Flexivirga oryzae: one gene and its partner. The protein of the gene in region 1 interacts with the protein of each later gene in a pairwise test. Links are inferred from orthologs where the notes say so. Each region holds a gene or a part of one and is shown on either strand. Other genes may lie near its edges.

Region 1 (4,941 bases):
GGGCCGGGCGTTGATCTGTTCCGCGGCGAACCGTGCGATGTCCAGGGTGTGCTCGATCGCCTCGGTGTAGGCGTCGGTGCCGTTGGCCACCAAGGAGAACCAGAAGGGCAGGCCGCGCGCCCGGCGGGTCAGCCCGACCGAGTAGTCGGTCGGGTTCCAGTCGGGTGCCTCGTTCAGGACGTCGAGGTATGACGCGTGCTGCGTGTGCGCGGCACGTGCCAGCGCGGGCTCGCGGTAGAGCAGGGCGCAGCAGTCGAACGGCGCGAAGAGCCACTTGTGCGGGTCGACGATGAACGAGTCGCACTGCTCGACGCCCTTGTAGCGGTCGCGCACGCTGGGTGCTGCGAGACCGGCCCCGCCATACGCGCCGTCGACGTGGAACCAGATCCCGAACTCCCGGCACACCGCGGCCACCGACTCCAGGTCGTCGATGACGCCGAGGTTCGTGGTGCCGGCGGTCGCGACGACCGCGAAGAAGGTCTCCGGCCCCTCCCGCAGCAGTGCCGCCCGCAGCGCGTCGCCGGTGAGCCGCAGCCGATCGTCGACCGGCACGGCGACGAGTTCGGCATCCATGACCTCGCAGGCCGACGCGATGGACGAATGCGAACCCTCGGTGGCGGCGACGCGAAACGGCCTGGTGCCGTTACGTGTCCGCGCCGCGTTCGCGCGCGCGGTCACCCGCGCGGCCACCAGTGCCGAGAGGTTCCCGATGGTGCCGCCCTGCACGAATCCGCCGCCGGCGCCCTCCGGCAGGCCGGCGAGGTCGGCGATCCAGCGCAGCGCCTGGTTCTCGGCATACACCGCACCGGCGCCCTCGAGCCAGGAACCGGCGTAGATGGAGGACGCGCCGACCACGAGGTCGAACATCGCCGCCTCGCGGGTGGGTGCGCACGGGATGAACGACAAGTAGCGCGGGTGGTCGATGGACAGGCACGCCAGCGCGAGCTCGTCCTCGAAGAGTCGCAGCGCCGCTTGGCCGCCGATACCCTTCGGCGAGATCGCCCCGCCCGCAACGGCATCCAGCTCCTCGACGGTTCGGCTGAAGTCCAGCGGCACGGGGTCGAGCTTCAGACGATCTGCGGCGTACTTCAGGATGGCGTGGCCGAGCTGCTCGGTCTCCTCGGTGTAACGGTGCACCCGCCGAGTCTAGATACCCCCGCGAAGTTCTGCTCCTCCACTTCGCGGACTGCATCCGCTTCGTTAGGTTGAGCGGTATGGCGGTCCGTCCCCTCGCTGAACTCGTGCATCCCTCCTGGCTGCCGGTGCTCGAACCGGTCGCCGACAAAGTCACCGAGTGTGGGGAGTTCCTGCGCGCGGAAATCGCTGCGGGGCGCGGCTATCTGCCCAGCGGTGACAAGGTGCTGCGGGCGTTCGAGCGCCCGCTGGACGACGTGCGGGTGCTGATCGTCGGCCAGGACCCCTACCCGACGCCGGGGCACCCGATCGGGCTGTCCTTCGCCGTGGCGCCCGATGTCACTCCCCTTCCGGCGAGCCTGCGCAACATCTATCAGGAGCTCGTGAACGACATCGGCTGCCCGCCGCCGACCAACGGCGACCTGTCGCCTTGGGCGGACCGTGGCGTGCTGTTGCTCAACAGGGTGCTCACCGTGCGGCCCTCCGCGCCGAAGAGTCACCACGGCAAGGGCTGGGAGCACGTGACGGCGGCCGCCATCACCGGCCTGGTCGCCGGTGGTGGACCGCTGGCCGCGATCCTCTGGGGTAACGACGCCCGGGGACTGGTGCCGCACCTGGGGCAGGTCCCCTACCTCACCAGCGCGCACCCGTCGCCGCTGTCGGCATACCGCGGCTTCTTCGGCTCGCGCCCGTTCAGCAAGGTGAACCAGCTGCTGGCCGACCAGGGCGCCGACCCGATCGACTGGTCCCTCCCCTGACCACCCCCGAACCCCGCCGACAGGCCCACAAACGACCGACAGGCCCACAAATACCCCCGTTCAGAGGCGTTTCGCGACGGTATTACTGGGCCTCTGGGTCGTAGGTGGGCCTGTCGGTGAGAGGGGTATGGCGTCAGCGTCAGGCGGCCAGCTCGGCGCGGATGGCGGCGATGAACGCATCGACATCGGCCTCGGTGGTGTCGAAGGAGCACATCCAGCGCACCTGGCCGGCCGACTCGTCCCAGAAGTAGAAGCGGAACTTCTCCATCAACCGCTCGGACACCTCAGACGGCAGGATCGGGAAGACACCGTTGGCCTGCACCGGCAACGGGATCGTCAGGCCCGGCAGGTCGCGGACACCCTCGACGAGCCGCCTGGCCATCGCGTTGGCATGGCCGGCGTTGCGCAGGTACAGATCGTCGGTCAGCAGCGCGATCAACTGCGCGGAGATGAAGCGCATCTTCGAAGCCAGCTGCATGGACTGCTTGCGCAGGAACTTCATCTTCATCGCGGGCACTGCTGTGGTGTTCAGCACCAGCACCGCTTCGCCGCCGAGCAGGCCGTTCTTGGTGCCGCCGAACGAGACGATGTCCACGCCGGTGTCGGTGATCATCTCGCGGAACGAAACCCCAAGTGTGGCAGCGGCATTCGACAACCGCGAACCGTCCACGTGCAGCACCATGTCGTGTGCGTGGACGTGCTCGGCGATGGCCCGGATCTCCTCGACCGTGTATGCCGTGCCGAGTTCGGTGGTCTGGGTGATCGACACGACCCGCGGCTGCGCGTGGTGTTCGTCGCCCCGGCCGAGCGGCACGGTCGCGATGAGTTCCGGCGTCAGCTTGCCGTCCGGGGTCGCGACCGTGAGCAGCTTCAAACCGCCCATGCGCTCCGGCGCCGCACACTCATCGACGTGGATGTGCGCCGTGCTGGTGCAGATGACGGCGTCCCAGCGCTCGGTGACCGACTGCAACGACACGACGTTCGCGCCGGTGCCGTTGAACACCGGGAACGCCTGCACGCCGTCGCCGAAGTGTGCGGCGAAGACCTCTTGCAGGTGCTCGGTGTAGACGTCCTCGCCGTACGACACCTGATGGCCGCCGTTGGCGCGCACGATTGCCGCCAGCACCTCCGGGTGCACCCCGGAGTAGTTGTCGCTGGCGAAGCCACGGACCGACGGGTCGTGCAGGGGCGAGGGGAAGCTGGCCGAGTCACTCACCGGGTAATCGTCTCAATCAGGCCGTTGACCTCCGCGGCGGGCCGGTCGTAGAGACCGACCAGCCAGTCGGCGATCTTCGCCACGGGCGTGAACTTCTTGTAACCGTCGGGCTTCTCGTCCTGCATCTGCGGGGTGACGAGCGCCATGATGCGGCCGATCGTGGCGGCAGCATTGGACTCCTTGAACGAGTCGGCCACCGCGAGCAGCCACATCTCGGCGCCCGCCTTCGCCGTCAGGTATGCCGCATTGGTCGCGCGCGGACTCGCCAGCCCCGTCGAGGAGACGATCGCGATCCGGCCGTGCGGTGACTGCAGGAGCGGGTCGTGCAACGCCCTCGTCGTGTGCTGCAACGTGCGGATCAGGTTGACCTGCAGGAAGTCCCAGTCGGCCAGGTCGCTCTCGACGATGCCCTTGCCGCCGCGCCAGCCACCGACCAGGTGCATCAGCCCGTCGACGCGGCCGTGCTCGGCGAGCAAGCCCTGCGCCCACTCCTGCGTCGCCCGCTCGTCATTGAGGTCGACGACCGACGGGACGATGTGCTCCGGGTCGAGTGCCACCACAGCGGCCAGCCGGCCGGCGTCCCGGCCGGCCGCGACGACCGTGGCCCCGGCCGCGGCGAATGCCGCGGCCGTTGGCCGGCCCTGGTCTCCGGCGGCACCAGTGACGACGACAACCGATCCGCTCAAGTCACTCACGCGACAGTCCTCCTGCGCTGGTCGAGCGTTGTCCTGAGTAGTCCGCGAGGAACGAGCGGACGTAACGAAGGGTAGGCCGAGGCGCAAGCCGAGGCCGTATCGAGACCGATCATGCCGCCTGCGCTGGTCGAGTAGGCCGAGGCGCAAGCCGAGGCCGTATCGAGACCGATCATGCCGCGTGCGCTGGTCGAGTAGGCCGAGGCGCAAGCCGAGGCCGTATCGAGACCGATCATGCCGCGTCGGGAGTCGACGCGGTGATGCCCGAGGTCGACTCGATGACCGTCTTCATCTTCTTGCGCAGCGCCTCGTAGAAGACGTTGAGCGGGAACTCGTCGGGCTGGACGAGGTTGACCAGTTCCTTGATCGGGCCGTCCAGCGGCAACGCCTGTGCACCCTTGGCCCAGGTCGACGCGGGGCTGGGGGCGACGTACGCGCTGACGAACTCGTATGCCGCGATCCAGTGACCGACCTTCGAGCGATCGATGCCGCTGCGGTAGAGCTCTTCGACGCGCTCGCACAGCTCCACGACCACCTCGGGGACCCGGCGCCAGTCGAAGGACAGCCGGTTGTCGGTCCAGTTCAGGGCACCCGACTTGTGCAGGTAGGCGAACATCAGCTGACCGCCGAGTCCGTCGTAGTTACGCACCCGCTCGCCGGTGATCGGGAACCGGAAGAGCCGGTCGAAAAGGATTGCCAGCTGGACGGATCGGGCATACGGCTGGCCTTCGGCCTCCAGTTTGACCGCCTGCCGGAAGGTGTTGAGGTCGCAGCGCAGCTCCTCCAGCGCGTACATCCAGAACGGCATCCGCTGCTTGATCATGAACGGGTCGAACGGCAGGTCACCGTGACTGTGCGTGCGGTCGTGGATCATGTCCCACATCGCGAAGGTCGACTGCGCCAGCTCCTGCGAGGCGACCAGCCGCTCGGCGTCCGGCGGCAGTTGCAGGGACAGCAGCTCGGCGGCCGCCGAGACGACCCGACGGAAGCGAGCACCTTCACGATCGCAGAAGATCGCGCCCCAGCTGAACTTCGGAACCTCGCGCACCGCAACGGTCTCCGGGAACAGCACCGCGGAGTTGGTGTCGTAGCCGGGCGTGAAGTCGATGAAGTTGACCGCCAGGAACATCTTGTTGTCGTA
Region 2 (4,028 bases), on another replicon or contig:
GCTCCCAGACCCTCGTGGTGTTCCTCGGCGCGCTGGTGGCGTGGGCCATCGCGAAGTCGCAGCACAACGCCGCCCACACGTCATACCTCGTCGTGGGCCTGGTGCTCGCGGTGCTGTGCATCGTGGCCTCGGGCACTTTGCGCCGTCCGTGGGGTGTCACGTTGGGTTGGGTCGTCGAGATCGCTACGGTGCTCGCAGGTTTCGTGTTGCCGATGATGTTCGTCGTCGGTGTGATGTTCCTGGCGTTGTGGGTCACCGCCCTCGTCCAGGGCCGCAAGATGGATGCTCTGACCGCGAGGCACCAGGAACAGGACGGGTAGATGACCTGGCTCGAAGCGATCGTTCTGGGGATCGTGCAAGGACTCACCGAGTTCCTGCCGATCTCCTCCTCCGCACACCAGTTGATCGTCGGGCGGCTCTTCTGGGACAACGACGGTGGTGGCTCGGCGTTCACCGCCGTCAACCAGCTGGGCACCGAGTCCGCGGTGATCGTCTACTTCTGGCGTGACATCGTGCGCATCATCAAACAGTGGGCGCTCTCGGTCGCCGGCAAGGTGCCGCGCACCGATCCCGACGCCCGGATGGGCTGGCTGGTCATCGTCGGCACCATCCCGATCGGCATCCTCGGCCTGGTGTTCAAGAGCTTCATCGAGGGGCCGCTGCGCAACCTGTGGGTGACCGCCAGCATGCTGCTGATCTTCGCGATCGTCATCGCGGTCGCCGACGCCACGGTCGACGACCGGGGACATGCCGCCGACCACACCGAGGAGCACGGCAAGACCCTCGACGACCTCAACGTCAAGGACGGCATCCGGTTCGGCCTCTGGCAGGCGCTCGCGTTGATCCCCGGCGTCTCCCGTTCGGGTGGCACGATCTCCGGTGGTCTGTTCATGGGGTACACGCGCAGTGCGGCAGCACGCTACTCGTTCCTGCTCGCCATACCCGCCGTCGTGCTGTCCGGGCTGTTCGAGCTGAAGGATCTGCACGGCAGCGACGGCGACGGGTGGGGCCAGATCGCCATCGCCACCGTGCTCGCGTTCGTCGTCGGGTATGCCGTGATCGCGTGGTTCATGCGCTACATCTCGCACCACAACTTCCGGCCGTTCGTCTACTACCGGATCGGCCTGGCGGTGTTCCTCTTCGGCGTGCTCATCCTCGGCAAGGTCGCGGCCTGACCTCGGCCCCAGCGCGCCCGTCATACGGCCCGTCCGATTGAATGTGACACATGGAACGCACCCTGGTCATCGTCAAGCCCGATGGATTCGCCCGCGGCCTCACCGGTGAGGTCCTGCGCCGCATCGAGGCCAAGGGCTACACGCTCGACACGCTGCAGATCATGACGGCCGACCGCGAGCGGTTGGCGCAGCACTACGCCGAGCACGAGGGCAAGCCGTTCTACCAGCCGCTGGTCGACTTCATGGCGAGCGGCCCGGCGACCTTCGCGATCGTCACCGGCGAACGCGTCATCGAGGGATTCCGTGCGCTCGCCGGCGCCACCGACCCGACCGCCGCCGCGCCCGGCAGTATCCGCGGCGACCTCGGCCGTGACTGGGGTCTGCCCGTGCAGCAGAACATCGTGCACGGTTCGGACTCCCCGGAGTCCGCCGAGCGCGAGATCGGGATCTGGTTCGCCGGACACTGAGCTCGTTCCTCGCTGCAGTGTCCGGCTCACCTGTGCCTGTTGGGCCGCCCTTCGGCCGGAGCGTCCGGGCGGTAAGCTCCGCACAGGACGCGAACTCAGGGGAAGCCGGTGCGAATCCGGCGCTGACCCGCAACCGTGTGCCGACCGGGCTGCCCGCCCGGCGGTGAGCCGGAGCACCTGCGCGTCCATCGGCGATCTCGTCGCGGCCTGCGAGATCCTCAGCCGTTGACCGCCACGGGCCGCGCGACTCGTGGAAGGCAGAACATTGACCACTTCTCTCCTCACCCGTGCGGGTTTCGCGGGTGTGCTCACCCTCAGCTGCGCGGGTCTCACCGGGCTGGCGACCGCCGCGCCGGCGCACGCCGCGACCCCGGACGGCACCACCGCGGGCTACTTCCTCCAGAGCCAGCTCGCGGCCAGCGGCGACCACTTCGTCTCCAGCGGGTACCCCGACTACGGCCTGACGATCGACGGTGTCCTTGGCCTCGACACGCTCCAGGCCGGTCAGACCGAGGCCGCGAAGGCTGCGGCGTATGTGGTGAAGAACGCCGACAACTACAACAAGTACGGCGACGACGTCTACTCCGCGTCGACGGCCAAGCTGCTGGTGTTCACCGAGGCCCAGGGTCTGCCCACCGCCGAGACAGTCAAGCAACTGCAGTCGCTGAGGCAGAGTAACGGCGAGTTCGCCGACACGGACACCTCGACGGGCAAGCCACTCTCCCCGAACTACGCCAACACGCTCGGCCAGTCGTTCGCGATCATCGGTCTGGTGCGGGCGGAGCAGCCGGACGCCACGGCCGCCGATTTCCTGGCGAAGCAGCAGTGCAGCGACGGCGGTTTCCGGGTCTCCTTCACCGGCGCCTGCACCGGCGACCCCGACGCGACCTCGTTCGCGGTGCAGGCACTGGTCGCCGCCGGTGGCCATGATGCTGCGGTCACCAAGGCGGTCAACTTCCTCGCGGGCAAGCAGCAGGCGAACGGCGGCGTCGTCGAGCCGGCCGCCCAGCCCGCACCCAACACGAACAGCACCGGCCTGGCGGCCGTCGCGTTCGCACTCGCCGGCAAGACCGCAGCGGCGAACAGGGCCAAGAGCTTCGTGCAGAGCTTGCAGTTCGGCTGCGACGCACCGGCGGCCCTGCAGGGCGGGATCGCCTACGACCGGGCCACCTTCGACTCGCTGACCAAGCAGGGTGGCAAGGCCGTGGCCAGTGCCACGGAGGACCGCGCCACCACCCAGGGTCTGTTCGCCTTCACCCAGCAGCCTTACCTGACGATCACCGCAGGCGGTGCGGCGACTGCTCCGGCACTGTCCTGCGCGACGGCCAGCCCGACCTCCACCACCAGCCCGACCTCGACGGCCACCTCGACCACGGCCACGTCGACCACGACCGGCCCGCCGATCGTCACCGACGGCCCGCAGCCCGGCGGTAACCGCGGAGTGCTGTTCGGCGGCGCGGCGCTGCTGGGCGGCGCGGCACTTGCGGGCGCGGGGCTGCGTCGCCGGATGCGCTCCCACAGCTGACGCCGGATGCGCTCCCACAGCTGACGCCGGATGCGCTCCCACAGCTGACACCGACCGCCCCACCACCTCTCCACCAGCCACGACCCCTCACACCGAGAGGCTCACCTACGACCGAGAGGCCCAGAAGTCCGCGGCAAATCGCGGCGGCATTCTGGGCCTGTCGGTGTGTTTGTGAGCCTCTCGGCAAGGGGTTACTTCAGCGCGTCGTCGAGGCCGGCGATCGCGAGCTCGAGCAGCTGCGCCAGCTTGGCACGCTGGGACTGCGGCACCTGGGCGAGGACGTCGGACTCGACCATGTTGTCCTGCCGGACGACCTGACGGAACATCTCCCACCCGTCATGGGTGAGCTGCACCAGGATCCGGGTGCGGTTCTCCTCGTCGGGGGTGCGGTCGATCAGGCCACGCTCGGCCATCCGGTCCAGGCGGTGGGTCATCGACGACGGCGCCACGGCGGTGGCGTCGGCGAGTTGCGACGGCGTGGAGATGTTGTCGTCCGCTTCCGCGGCCAGATAACGGATGACAGCCCATTCGCCGGGGGTGATGTCCAGGTCGGACAGCTGCTGGCTGTACCACTGCGAGAGCCGCCGGGCCAGCCCGTGCACGGCGGTGATGACACGCTGGACCTGTTCGTCGCCGCCGGCAGCGACATACGCCGCCACCTCGGTCTCGTACCGGCTCCGCTCGGATCTCGCAGACATGTCCATGACGCCCCATTAGAACGTATGGCGCCCGCCGCGTCCCGGCGCACCGACGGTGGCCACCGCCGATTAGGGGCGACACGCCGAAGACTGATAGCCTGTGCTCGCCGTGAAACCGGCCGCGGATCAAGAGCGCCCTGGTGGAAATGCCCAGGAGCACCGC

The links.
Region 2: the proteins of FHU39_RS13430 (region 1) and ndk interact in binary tests that used the Escherichia coli proteins (3 or more experiments, as listed by UniProt). The link is inferred for Flexivirga oryzae from one-to-one orthologs.

What each region holds. Positions count from the first base shown.
Region 1 is NZ_JACHVQ010000002.1:86,864-91,804, forward strand. The notes cover bases 287-3,053. They hold FHU39_RS13430 (uracil-DNA glycosylase), read left to right. Parts: upstream 287-1,214; coding sequence 1,215-1,892; downstream 1,893-3,053. Other genes in these bases: FHU39_RS13425 (aminotransferase class V-fold PLP-dependent enzyme), read right to left, coding at 287-1,137; FHU39_RS13435 (beta-eliminating lyase-related protein), read right to left, coding at 2,032-3,053. Also shown: more of FHU39_RS13425, read right to left, coding at 1-286; more of FHU39_RS13435, read right to left, coding at 3,054-3,108; FHU39_RS13440 (SDR family NAD(P)-dependent oxidoreductase), read right to left, coding at 3,105-3,803; FHU39_RS13445 (DUF6421 family protein), read right to left, coding at 4,033-4,941. UniProt on the Escherichia coli protein: Excises uracil residues from the DNA which can arise as a result of misincorporation of dUMP residues by DNA polymerase or due to deamination of cytosine.
Region 2 is NZ_JACHVQ010000001.1:459,936-463,963, forward strand. What follows is about bases 35-2,933. They hold ndk (nucleoside-diphosphate kinase), read left to right. Parts: upstream 35-1,225; coding sequence 1,226-1,642; downstream 1,643-2,933. Other genes in these bases: FHU39_RS02160 (DUF4233 domain-containing protein), read left to right, coding at 35-320; FHU39_RS02165 (undecaprenyl-diphosphate phosphatase), read left to right, coding at 321-1,175; FHU39_RS02175 (prenyltransferase/squalene oxidase repeat-containing protein), read left to right, coding at 1,908-2,933. Outside these bases: more of FHU39_RS02160, read left to right, coding at 1-34; more of FHU39_RS02175, read left to right, coding at 2,934-3,167; FHU39_RS02180 (MarR family winged helix-turn-helix transcriptional regulator), read right to left, coding at 3,359-3,865. UniProt on the Escherichia coli protein: Major role in the synthesis of nucleoside triphosphates other than ATP. The ATP gamma phosphate is transferred to the NDP beta phosphate via a ping-pong mechanism, using a phosphorylated active-site intermediate.